Linked DNA regions of Leptothrix cholodnii SP-6. The protein of the gene in region 3 binds, or shares a complex with, the protein of the main gene of each other region. Links are inferred from orthologs where the notes say so. Each region holds a gene or a part of one and is shown on either strand. Other genes may lie near its edges. The genes, in order: dnaX, dinB, dnaN and holA.

Evidence for each region.
Region 1: the proteins of dnaN (region 3) and dnaX are in contact, whole or in part, in a cryo-EM structure (PDB 8GIZ), measured with the Escherichia coli proteins. The link is inferred for Leptothrix cholodnii SP-6 from one-to-one orthologs.
Region 2: the proteins of dnaN (region 3) and dinB are in contact, whole or in part, in a solved structure (PDB 1OK7), measured with the Escherichia coli proteins. The link is inferred for Leptothrix cholodnii SP-6 from one-to-one orthologs.
Region 4: the proteins of dnaN (region 3) and holA are in contact, whole or in part, in a cryo-EM structure (PDB 8GIZ), measured with the Escherichia coli proteins. The link is inferred for Leptothrix cholodnii SP-6 from one-to-one orthologs.

What each region holds. Positions count from the first base shown.
Region 1 is NC_010524.1:2,142,556-2,145,598, reverse strand. What follows is about bases 15-2,986. They hold dnaX (DNA polymerase III subunit gamma/tau), read left to right. Parts: upstream 15-510; coding sequence 511-2,463; downstream 2,464-2,986. Other genes in these bases: recR (recombination mediator RecR), read left to right, coding at 2,906-2,986; LCHO_RS09910 (YbaB/EbfC family nucleoid-associated protein), read left to right, coding at 2,551-2,877; LCHO_RS09920 (AIR synthase-related protein), read right to left, coding at 15-475. Also shown: more of LCHO_RS09920, read right to left, coding at 1-14; more of recR, read left to right, coding at 2,987-3,043. UniProt on the Escherichia coli protein: Part of the beta sliding clamp loading complex, which hydrolyzes ATP to load the beta clamp onto primed DNA to form the DNA replication pre-initiation complex.
Region 2 is NC_010524.1:998,675-1,001,594, forward strand. Bases 72-2,920 are described here. They hold dinB (DNA polymerase IV), read right to left. Parts: upstream 2,227-2,920; coding sequence 916-2,226; downstream 72-915. Other genes in these bases: LCHO_RS04675 (transaldolase family protein), read left to right, coding at 72-513; LCHO_RS04680 (YbaN family protein), read left to right, coding at 536-973; LCHO_RS23625 (DUF5666 domain-containing protein), read left to right, coding at 2,369-2,920. Also shown: more of LCHO_RS04675, read left to right, coding at 1-71. UniProt on the Escherichia coli protein: Poorly processive, error-prone DNA polymerase involved in translesion repair and untargeted mutagenesis. Copies undamaged DNA at stalled replication forks, which arise in vivo from mismatched or misaligned primer ends.
Region 3 is NC_010524.1:926-3,843, reverse strand. What follows is about bases 54-2,900. They hold dnaN (DNA polymerase III subunit beta), read right to left. Parts: upstream 2,127-2,900; coding sequence 981-2,126; downstream 54-980. Other genes in these bases: dnaA (chromosomal replication initiator protein DnaA), read right to left, coding at 2,240-2,900; gyrB (DNA topoisomerase (ATP-hydrolyzing) subunit B), read right to left, coding at 54-879. Outside these bases: more of gyrB, read right to left, coding at 1-53; more of dnaA, read right to left, coding at 2,901-2,918. UniProt on the Escherichia coli protein: Confers DNA tethering and processivity to DNA polymerases and other proteins. Acts as a clamp, forming a ring around DNA (a reaction catalyzed by the clamp-loading complex) which diffuses in an ATP-independent manner freely and bidirectionally along dsDNA.
Region 4 is NC_010524.1:518,228-521,080, reverse strand. What follows is about bases 51-2,832. They hold holA (DNA polymerase III subunit delta), read right to left. Parts: upstream 2,095-2,832; coding sequence 1,006-2,094; downstream 51-1,005. Other genes in these bases: leuS (leucine--tRNA ligase), read right to left, coding at 2,673-2,832; LCHO_RS02415 (LPS-assembly lipoprotein LptE), read right to left, coding at 2,104-2,676; groES (co-chaperone GroES), read right to left, coding at 541-831; groL (chaperonin GroEL), read right to left, coding at 51-495. Outside these bases: more of groL, read right to left, coding at 1-50; more of leuS, read right to left, coding at 2,833-2,853. UniProt on the Escherichia coli protein: Part of the beta sliding clamp loading complex, which hydrolyzes ATP to load the beta clamp onto primed DNA to form the DNA replication pre-initiation complex.

The DNA.
Region 1 (3,043 bases), 2.1 Mb from region 3 along the record:
CCTCGCAGGCGCGCTTCCAGCCGGCCACCAGCGCCTGCGAGCGCTGGTCGTCGCCGAACCAGTCGGAGCCGCCGGCGGCCCAGTAGGCCTGCACCACCAGCGGCGTGGCGCCGACCGTGATCAGGTCGTTGATGGCCATCGCGATGGTGTCTTGCGCGATGGCGTCGTACCAGCTCTTGCCGGTCAGGCGCGCCATCTCGTCGGCGACGAGCGTCTTGGTGCCCAGGCACTCGACGATCGAGGCGAGGTAGAACGGCCCGACGTCGACCACATAGGCCGATTCGCCGCGCGAGGCGGCCACTTCGGTGAAACCGTGGTGCGCCAGCTGGCTGGCGGTGGAGGCCGCGGCGCGCTGGGCCGTGACCTTGAGCGGGTCGATCAGGTCGTAGTTGACGCCGGCTTGTTCGTAGCTCAGGGTGCCGGTGGCGGCATCGCCCGGCATGGCCGAGGACGGGGTGGGGGAGGCGGAAGTCATGGGGAGCGATTATCGGGCACCCTAGAATCCTCTCCATGTCCTATATCGTCCTGGCCCGCAAGTACCGCCCGCGCAGCTTCGCCGAGCTGGTGGGGCAGGCGCACGTCGTGCAGGCCCTGAGCAATGCCCTGACGCAACAGCGTCTGCACCACGCCTACCTGTTCACCGGCACCCGCGGCGTCGGCAAGACCACCGTCTCGCGCATCCTGGCCAAGAGCCTGAACTGCGTCGGCGCCGACGGCCTGGGCGGCATCACCGCCACGCCATGTGGCGTGTGCAGCGCCTGCCGCGACATCGACGCCGGCCGCCACGTCGACTATGTCGAGCTCGATGCGGCGTCGAACCGCGGTGTCGACGAGATCAGCCAGCTGCTCGATCAGGCCGTCTACAAGCCGGTGGTGGGGCGCTTCAAGGTCTACATGATCGACGAGGTGCACATGCTCTCGACGACCGCCTTCAACGCGATGCTGAAGACGCTCGAGGAGCCGCCCGAGTACCTGAAGTTCGTGCTCGCCACCACCGATCCGCAGAAGGTGCCGGTGACGGTGCTGAGCCGCTGCCTGCAGTTCAACCTGCGGCCGATGGCCACCGAAACCGTCTTCGAGCACCTGCAGACAGTGCTGAACGCCGAATCGGTGCCGTTCGAGGATCCGGCGCTGCGGCTGCTGGCGCGTGGCGCGCGCGGCTCGATGCGCGACGCGCTGTCGCTCACCGACCAGGCCATCGCCTACGCCGGCGGCCACCTCGGCGAGGCCGCCGTGCGCCAGATGCTGGGTGCGGTCGACCGCGGTCATGGGGTGCGCATCGTCGAGGCGCTGGCCGCCAGCGACGGCGTGGCGCTGGTGCGCACGGTCGACGAGCTGCGCGCGCAGGGCCTGTCGGCCGCCGGCACGCTCGAAGAGCTGGCCGATCTGGCGCAGCAGATGGCGGTGCTGCAGGCAGTGCCGCAGGCGATCGACCCGACCCATCCCGACGCGGCGGTGCTGCAGGGCCTGGCGCCCTTGCTGCCGGCCGACGAGACCCAGCTGCTCTACAGCATCGCGCTGCACGGCCGTGCCGAACTGGCGCTGGCGCCCGATGAATACAGCGGCCTGGTGATGGTGCTGCTGCGCATGCTGGCGTTCCGGCCGGCCGGTGGTGCCGCTGCGTCGGCGGTCAGGCCGGCAGCCGCCGCGCCGATCGTCGCCGCAGCGCCCGTGCCGGCTCCGGCCGTGGCAGCCAGCCGCGAGCTGCTGCGCACCAGCGGCGCCGTCAGCAAGACGACGGTGCCATCGGTGGCGCAGGCACCGTCGGCCCCACCGGTCCGCCCGGAGCCGCCGCGCGCATCCCCGACCCCGATGGCTGCCCCGGTTGCTGCCCCGATGGCTGCCCCGACTGCGATCAGCGTGTCCGAACCGGCGCCACCGTTGCGTCCGGCGGCGGCGCCTGCTGCGGCAGCCGAAACGCCACCCTGGGACGACGAACCGCCCTGGGTGCGCGAAGAGTCCGAGTCATCGGACGGCGCCCGCCCGACCGCCCGCAACGAGAGCCAACCGCCATCGCCCGAAGTCGTCGACGCACCGCAGGCCGCCGACATCCCCGCGCCCCATCCGGCCCAGGCCCGCTGGCTGGCCACCGTGCAGCAGCTGCTCGCGCAGACCAAGGTCACCGGCCTGGTGCGTGAGCTGGCCTGGCAGGCCGAATGCACCGGCATCGACGACGCTGCCGATCCGGTCTGCTGGCAGCTGCGCGTCGAGCGCGAATCGCTGCGCCAGGCCAGCCACCGCGAGCGCCTGCAGGCCGCCATGAGCGAACTGCTCGGACAGCCGCAGCGGCTGGAGATCGACGTCGGTGCCGTCACCGACAGCGCCGCCCGCCGTGACGTGGCAGCCAGGTCGCAGGCCCAGGCGCAGGCCGAACGGGTGATCCGCAACGATCCGGTGGTGCAGCAGTTGCTGGCGCGCTACCCGAGCGCGCGCATCGTGCCGGGTTCGGTGCGGCCTCGCTGACGGTCAGACTCGCTTGCCCGTGGCCACGGGCCACCCCCGTTTCAACTTCCACTTTTCCATTTTCCATTCCAACCCCAAGGACACGCCATGATCAAAGGACAACTCGCCGGCCTGATGAAACAAGCCCAGGCGATGCAGGACAACCTGAAGAAGGCACAGGACGAACTCGCCAACGTCGAGGTCGAAGGCCAGTCGGGTGCCGGCCTGGTGAAGGTGGTGATGACCTGCAAGCACGACGTCAAGCGCCTGTCGATCGACCCGAGCCTGCTGGCCGACGACAAGGACATGCTCGAAGACCTGGTGGCCGCCGCCTTCAACGATGCCGTGCGCCGTGCCGAAGCGGTCAGCCAGGAAAAGATGGGCAAGCTCACCGCCGGCATGCCGCTGCCCCCGGGCATGAAGTTCCCGTTCTGATGACGGCGCGCAGGCGTCGGGACTCACGATGAAAGCCTCGTCCGGCGACGCCCTGGCGCACCTGGTCGAGGCGCTGCGCCGATTGCCGGGCGTGGGCGTGAAGTCGGCGCAGCGCATGGCGTATCACCTGCTGCAGCACGACCAGCCCGCCGCCTCGCAGCTGGCG
Region 2 (2,920 bases), 1.0 Mb from region 3 along the record:
ATGCTCGCGATGGGCGCCCGCCAGGTTCAGGCGCAGGTCCAGAGCCAGGATGCGCCGGGCATGCTCGACGACGCCCATGACCTGCTGCGGCACTTCGCGCCCGGGCAGCTGGTGATCAAGATCCCGGCCACGCGCGAAGGCCTGCGCGCAGGCGCGCAACTGGTGGCACGCGGCGTGCCGGTCACCTACACCGCCGTCTATGCGCTGGAGCAGGTGCACTTTGCGGCCCAGCTCGGTGCCAGCTATGCCGCGCCGTACCTCGGGCGACTCGACGACTCAGGCGTCGACGGCCTCGCCCTGATCGCCCGGATGCAGGCCTTGCTGCAGTCCTGCGGCGGCGCGACGCGGCTGCTGGTGGCCAGCGTCCGCGACCGCGAGGCCTACCTGAACCTGCTGCGACTGGGCGTGGGCGCCATCACCATCCCGCCCCGGCTGCTGGGCGAGCTGCTCGACCATCCCGCCACCCTGCAGGCCGAGCAGGCGTTCCTCGCCGACGCTCAGGCCTCGGACTGATCCCTTGCATCGCTGGCTCTGGTTGCTCGCCGGTGCCCTGAGCCTGCTGCTCGGGGTGATCGGCATCGTCGTGCCCCTGTTGCCGACGACCCCTTTCGTGCTGCTCGCCGCAGCGTGTTTCTCGCGTGGCAGCGCGCGCTGGGAGCGCTGGCTGCTCGCGCATCGACAGTTCGGTCCGATCGTGCGCGATTGGCGTGAACACCGTGCCGTGCCGCTGCGCGCCAAGCAGTTCGCGACCGTGATGATGGTGTTCGGCAGCGCCTTTGCCGCCTGGCGCCTGCCGATGCTGAACTGGCTGCCGGCTCTGTGCTGCAGCATCGTGGCGCTCTGGTTGTGGCGCCTGCCGACACGACAGGCTGCCGCCTCGATCGCACCGGTGTCCGAATGGCGCGCAATGGACCGTCAGTCCGGTGCCGGTGGGGCCGGATCGTCCCACTCCGGAAACAGCGACAGCGACTGACCCTGCGCACCGGCTTCGACGGGGGCGGGGGCTGCCTTGCGCTGTGCCGCCGCGGTGGGGCGCCGGATCGGTGCGGGCTCGGGCATCGGCGCGCGCGCGGTGGCCGTCGGCGGGGTGTCGATGCCGACCGCGTGGCTCAGGTTGCCCACCCGCACGCCCAGCAGGCGCAGGCGCCGGCTGAGGTTGATGCGCTTCAGGCATTGCCCGGCCGCGGCACGGATCAGCTGCCCGTCGGCCGTCGGCAGCGCCACCGTGTGATCGCGCGTGACGGTGCGGAAATCGTCGAACCGCAGCTTGATGCCGATGGTGCGCCCGACGTAACCCTTGCGTCGCAGGTCGTCGCCGACGCGCTCGCACAGGTCGGTGAAGATCCGGCCGAGCAGGGCGCGATCGGTGCGCGGATGCAGGTCGCGCTCGAAGGTGGTCTCGCGGCTCATCGACACCGGCTCGCTTTCGGTCACCACCGGGCGGTCGTCCTGGCCGTGAGCGGCGGCCAGCAGCCACTCGCCGTGATGAGCGCCGAAGTGATCGCTCAGCCACGCCGGGCTCTGGCGCGCCAGCTCGCCGATGGTGTGCACGCCCAGGGATTCGAGCCGAGCACTGGCCTTCGGGCCGACGCCGTGGATGCGCCGCACCGGCAGCGGCCAGATCCGGCTGGCGACGTCTTCGGCCATCACCACCGTCAGGCCATCGGGCTTGTCGAGATCGCTGCAGATCTTGGCCAGCAGCTTGTTGGGCGCCAGACCGACCGAGCAGCTCAGACCGGTGGCACGCCGCACGTTGTTCTTGAGCTCCTGCGCCAGCGCACGCGCGCCGCCGAGCGGGTCGTGGCCGACCGCCTCGCGCGCGCCGGGCACGTCGCTCAGGTCGATGTAGATCTCGTCGATGCCCCGGTCCTCGATGGCCGGCGCCAGTTCGGCCACGGCGGCCTTGAACAGGCGCGAGAGCCGCCGGTACTCGTCGAAATCGGCCGGCAGCAGGATCGCCTGCGGCGCCAGCGCCGCCGATCGCATCAGGCCCATGCCCGAGTGCACGCCGAGCGCCCGCGCCTCGTAGGTCGAGGTGGTGACGACACCGCGGCCGGTGTAATCGCGCAGCCGCGGCCAGTCGTCGCCCGCAGCAGGCGACGCACGCCGCCCGCCCACCACCACCGGCAAGCCGCGCAGTTCAGGCCGGCGCAGCAGTTCGACCGAGGCGTAGAACGCGTCCATGTCGAGGTGGGCGATCAGGCGTGGGGGCAGCGCGTCGGCCATGCGCGATTGTGTTTCATTCAGCTTGTGGGGCCACGATCGGGTCTGCCGCTTGTGGTGTCCTGAAAAAGATGGGATGATTTCCCACATGAAAGGCAGAAACGCCTGCTGCGAGCGCCAAACCCGTCCGACCCAGGAGAGACTCATGTCCGCACCGATCCCCCATTCGCGCCGCGCGCGACTCGTTCAACTCAGCCTGGCCGCACTGGCCGTGGCCGCGATCGCTGCCTGCGGCGGGGGCGGCGGGGTCGGGGCGGGGGGCACGGGCATCACCTCGGGCACGGTCAACGGCTTCGGTTCGGTGATCGTCGGCGGCGTGCGCTACGACGACAGCAGCGCCTCGATCAGCCGTGAAGATGCCAACGACGACGGCAAGCTGCGCCTGGGCATGTCGGTCGACGTGAGCGTGGACGACAGCTGTGGTCTGGCCGCCACGTCCTGCGTGGCACGCGGATTCGAGATCCGCAGCGATCTGGCCGGCGAAATCACGGCTGACGCGCTCGACCCTGTCTCTGGCAACGGCACGATCACCGTGATGGGCCAGGACATCGCGGTGACGGCGAGCACCTTCATCCACCGCTCCTCGGGTGTCGCCTCGGGCCTCGGTCTCGACGCGGGTCAGATCGTCAAGGTGCACGGCCGCCGGGCGGCAGCCAGCGGTGTGACCGACTGGGTGGCGACCTACATCGAGATCAAG
Region 3 (2,918 bases):
GATGTTGCCGTGCAGGACCTTCTTGCCCTTGTTGACGAACTCGACGAAGCCCTTGACACCGCCGGCGTAGGCGAAGTTGTCTTCCTTGTTGTTGCGCTCGTCGACCAGGCGGATCTTGACGCCGTTGTTCAGGAACGAGAGTTCGCGCAGCCGCTTGCTGAGGATCTCGTAGTGGAAGTCGATGTTCGAGAAGATCGTGTGGTCGGGCAGGAAGTGCACCTCGGTGCCGCGCTTGTCGGTCTCGCCGATGACCTTCATCGGGCTCACCTCGAAGCCGTCGCGCCGTTCCAGCACCCGGTCTTGCGGGATGCCCTGGCGGAACTCCATGAAATGCGCGCGGCCGTCGCGGCGCACCGTCAGGCGCAGCCAGGTCGACAGGCCGTTGACGCAGGAGACGCCCACGCCGTGCAGGCCGCCCGAGACCTTGTAGCTGTTCTGGTTGAACTTGCCACCCGCGTGCAGCTCGGTCAGCGCGATCTCGGCGGCACTGCGCTTGGGCTCGTGCTTGTCGTCCATCTTGACGCCGGTCGGGATGCCGCGACCGTTGTCGATGACGGAAATCGAGTTGTCGGTGTGGATGGTGACGATGATGTCGTCGCAGTGGCCGGCCAGGGCCTCGTCGATCGAGTTGTCGACCACCTCGAACACCAGGTGGTGCAGGCCGGTGCCGTCGCTGGTGTCGCCGATGTACATGCCCGGGCGCTTGCGCACCGCTTCCAGGCCTTCGAGGATCTGGATCGAGTCGGAGCCGTAGGCCGCCGACGCTTCCGCCCCGGTCGAGACCGGCACGCCTTCGACGTCAGGCAGATCGCGGCGCGTCACGCCGTCGGCATCGGCGCTGCCGTTGGGTTCCTGGGGGAGGCTTTTCGGGTCGGTCATGGGGCTTGCTCAGTCGGTGCCGGCACGGCGTGCGGGCCCTTGTAAAAACGCGGAAGCGGGCCCGTGCCCGCTTGTGTGTGAGATGAAGCTGGGCGCGGCGCTCAAATCCGCATCGGCATCACGACGTACTTGAAGCCGCTGCGCTCGGGCACGGTGATCAGCGCCGAGCTGCTGGCGTCCTGCAGCGACAGCGTCACCATGTCCTCGTTGACGTTGGCCAGCACGTCCATCAGGTAGGTGACGTTGAAGCCGATCTCGATGGCGTCGCCGCCGTAGTCGATCTCGAGCTCTTCCTTGGCTTCTTCCTGCTCGGCATTGCTGGAGGCGATGCGCAAGGTGCCGGGCTCGAAGTTGACGCGCACGCCCTTGAACTTCTCGCTCGTCAGGATCGCGGCGCGCTGCAGGCTGGCCAGCAGCGGCGCACGGCCGAGCGTGACGTGGTTCTTGTGGTTGCGCGGGATGACGCGGTTGTAGTCGGGGAACTTGCCCTCGACCAGCTTGGTGACGAACTCCATGCCGCCGAAGCTGAACTTGGCCTGGTTGTCGGCAAAGCGCATCTCGATGCGCGGCTCTTCGGCGCCTTCCTGCTTGGCGGCTTCCTTGCTGGCCTTGTCGTCCTTCAAGAGGCGCTGCAGTTCGAGCACGGTCTTGCGCGGCAGGATCACCTCCTGCTTCGGGATCTCGGCTTCGAGCGTGGCCTGGGCGAGCGCCAGGCGGTGGCCGTCGGTGGCCACCAGCGTCAGCGTCTTGCCTTCGGCGACGAACAGGATGCCGTTGAGGTAGTAGCGGATGTCGTGCACCGCCATCGCGAAGTGCACCTGGTCGATCAGGCTCTTGAGCGTCTTCTGCGGCACGCTGAAGGCGGGGCCGAAGTCGGCGGCTTCCTGCACCAGCGGGAAGTCGTCGGCCGGCAGCGTCTGCAGCGTGAAACGGCTCTTGCCGCCTTGCAGCGTGAGCTTGTTCTGCGCCGCGGTCAGCGTCACGATCTGGTCGGACGGCAGCATGCGCAGGATGTCGATCAGCTTGCGCGCGCCGACCGTGGTGCTGAAGGCGCTTTCGTCACCACCCAGTTCGGCGGCGGTGCGGACCTGGATTTCCAGGTCGCTGGTCGTCAGTTCGGTGCGGCCGCCGCTCTTGCGGATCAGCACGTTGGCCAGGATCGGAAGGGTGTGGCGTCGCTCGACGATGCCGGAAACCGCTTGCAGGGCGCCCAGAACCTGTTCCTGCGCTGCTTTCAGGACGATCATGTCGGTGTCTCACCAGTGTCGTTGTGTGGGTGCGGGCCCGGAGGCCGCATCGGCTCACGGCGCCCCTCGGGCGCGCGCGTGAATCCGCTATTTTCGCCTGAATTGAAGGCGTTTCAGCCTTTGAGCGTCTGCTCGAGCACGTGCAGCTGCTGATTCAGTTCGGTGTTCTTCTGGCGCTCGCCGCCGATCTTGCGCACCGCGTGCAGCACCGTCGTGTGATCACGCCCGCCGAACAGCTCGCCGATCTCGGGCAGGCTCTTCTGCGTCATCTCCTTGGCCAGGTACATCGCGATCTGGCGCGGCCGCGCGATCGAGGCCGGGCGCTTCTTGCTGTACATGTCGGCGATCTTGATCTTGTAGAAGTCGGCCACCGTCTTCTGGATGTTCTCGACCGAGACCTGGCGGTTCTGGATCGACAGCAGGTCCTTGAGCGCCTCGCGCGCCAGGTTGATGCTGATTTCCTTGTGGCTGAAGCGGCTGTAGGCCAGCACCTTGCGCAGCGCGCCTTCGAGCTCGCGCACGTTGGCGCGCACGTTCTTGGCCACGAAGAAGGCCACGTCCTCGGGCATGCGGCTGCCTTCGGCGTCGGACTTCTTCATCAGGATGGCCACCCGCATCTCGAGTTCGGGCGGCTCGATCGCCACCGTCAGGCCGGCGTCGAAGCGGCTGGTCAGGCGCTCGTCGATGTCCACCAGCCCCTTGGGGTAGGTGTCACTGGTCATGATGATGTGCGCGCGCTTGGCCAGCAGGGCCTCGAAGGCGTTGAAGAATTCTTCTTGCGTGCGGTCCTTG
Region 4 (2,853 bases), 520 kb from region 3 along the record:
CGCGTTGGCGATGATGGTGCCGATCGATTCGTCGCTGTTGGCCGAGATCGAGCCAACCTGGGCGATTTCCTTCGACGTCGTGGTGGCCTTCGAAGCCTTCTTCAGCTCGGCGACCAGGGCGTGCACCGCCTTGTCGATGCCGCGCTTCAGATCCATCGGGTTCATGCCGGCGGCCACGTACTTCATGCCTTCGCGCACGATGGCCTGGGCCAGCACGGTGGCGGTGGTGGTGCCGTCACCGGCGTTGTCGCTGGTCTTGGAAGCAACTTCCTTGACCATCTGCGCGCCCATGTTCTGCAGCTTGTCCTTGAGCTCGATTTCCTTGGCCACGGACACACCGTCCTTGGTCACGGTCGGGGCGCCGAACGAGCGCTCGAGCACCACGTTGCGACCCTTGGGGCCCAGGGTGACCTTGACCGCGTTGGCCAGGATGTTCACGCCTTCGACCATGCGGGCACGTGCCTCGCCGCCAAAGATCACGTCTTTTGCTGCCATGTTCAATTCTCCAGATTCAGTTGTTCGGGTGCGTGGCGTGGTGGCTTACTTGCCGACCACGGCGAAGAGGTCTTCTTCGCGCATCACGAGCAGTTCGTCGCCGTCGACCTTGACGGTCTGGCCGCTGTACTTGCCGAACAGGACGCGGTCACCGACGGCCACGTTCAGGGCGACGAAATCACCCTTGTCATTGCGCTTGCCCGGGCCGACGGCCAGCACTTCGCCTTGGTCAGGCTTTTCGGCGGCGTTGTCGGGGATGACGATGCCCGATGCGGTCTTGGTTTCTTGTTCAAGGCGCTTGACGATCACGCGATCGTGCAGGGGACGAAGCTTCATTGCATCTCCTAGGTAGGCTGAGCTGGATTCGGGTGGGGCGTCCGGCCCCTTGGACGGGAGCCTGGACCACTAGCACTCACCACCGGCGAGTGCTAACGAAAACAGATTATAGGAACGGTCCGCCGCGTTTCAAGAGGGGCGCCCGCACGATTTGTGTGGGCACGTGCGCCGCGATCAGGCGCGCAGGGCCAGCCGCGCGGCGGTCTTGGCGCCGCCGCCCTGCCCCGGCAGCGCGTCGATGGTCATCAGCAGCAGGCGCTGCAAGGCGGCCCACGGATCCTGCGGCCAGCCCGGTGCGCGCAGGCCCTTGACGATGCCGTCGCACAGGTGGGCGGCGGCGATCAGCTCGGCCAGCCGCTCGGTGGACAGGCCGGGCACGATGCGCTCGAAGAGCTTTTCCTTGACGCCCCAGACCCGCGCCTCGCGCAAGGCCATCGGCAGCGGCCGGCCCTGCTGCAGCGCCGCCTGCACGCGCGCGAGCGAGCGCAGGTCTTCGCTCAAGGTCCAGTGCACCAGCACGGCGGCTTCGCCCTCGGCCTGCAGGCCCTCGAGCATGCGCAGCGCGCGCGCCACCTGGCCGGCCAGCACCGACTCGCCGAGCTTGAAGACGTCGTAGCGCGCGACGTTCAGCACCGCGCCCTCGACCTGCTCGAAGGTCAGCACGCCCGGCGGATGGAGCAGCCCGAGCTTGCTGATCTCCTGGTGCGCGGCCAACAGGTTGCCCTCGATGCAGTCGGCAAAAAACGCCAGGCAGCGCTGGCCGGGCTCGCCGTCCTCGACGCGCTGCTGCTGCGCCGCCAGCCGCTGGGCGATCCACTGCGGCAGCGCGCGGCGCTCGATCGGGTCGACCCGCACGCTCGCACCGGCGCCGTCGAGCGCGGTGAACCAGGCGCTGGCGAGCTGGGTGCGGTCCAGCCGCGGCAGCACGATCAGCGTGATGTTGTCGTCCGACAGCGTCTCGACGTAACGCTGCAGCGCCTCCGAGCCGTCCTTGCCGGGCTTGCCGCCGGGGATGCGGATCTCGATCAGTCGCTTGTCGGCGAACAGGCTCAGCGCCTGGGCCTCGCCGAGCAGGCCCGACCAGTCGAAATGCGCACCGGCGACGGTGTACACGCTGCGCTCGGTGTGGCCGGCCTTGCGGGCGGCGGCGCGGATCAGGTCGGCGGCTTCCTGCGCCAGCAGCGGCTCGTCGCCGTGGATCACGTAGAGCGGGCGCAAGCCGCGCTGCAGGGCGGCGCCGAGCTGATCGGAGCGCAGTTGCACGGCGCGGCCTCAGCGAGCGGCAGACGCGGCCGAGGCCGGCGCGGCAGCGGGTGCCAGCGCGGCCAGGCGCCGCAGCACCTGGTTGGCGATGTCGCCATGCATGTTGCGCAACAGCAGCTGGGCCTCGTTTTCCTTGGCCAGCGCGTCGTTTTCGGCGTAGCTCATGTCGCGGCTCTGGGCGAGTTCGGTCGGGCCGAGCAGTTCGCGGCCGGCAGCGTCCAGCACACGGAAACGCAAGGCGGCGCGCAAGGTCAGCTCGCGCACCTGACCGGCGGCGGTGGAGGCGGCCACCACCCGACCGGACGTGTCGACGATCGCTTCGAGCACCGCGTCGGCCTCGCCGGCAGCTTCGACCAGCTGCGCACCGGGGCTCAGGCGCAGCTGGCGGCGCAACTCGTCGGCCATCGACGAATAGCGATCGAAACCCTTCAGATGGATGCGCTTGAGCTGCAGCTCGGGCGGGCGGCGCAGCTGGAAGCCGCAGCCCGCCAGCGCCGCGAGCAGCGCACCGGCCGCACCGGCCGCACCGGCCCGCACCAGCAGGCGCCGGCGCGGCGCGCGATCGAACGGGGCCGTGCTCACACCACCACGTTGACGAGGCGGCCCGGCACCACGATCAACTTCCTGATCGGCTTGCCGTCGGCGAACTTGGCAACCTCGGCGCTGGCCGCAGCGGCCGCCTCGATCGCGGCCTTGTCGGCTGCGGCGGGCACCTTGATCGAACCGCGCGTCTTGCCGTTGACCTGCAGCACCAGCTCG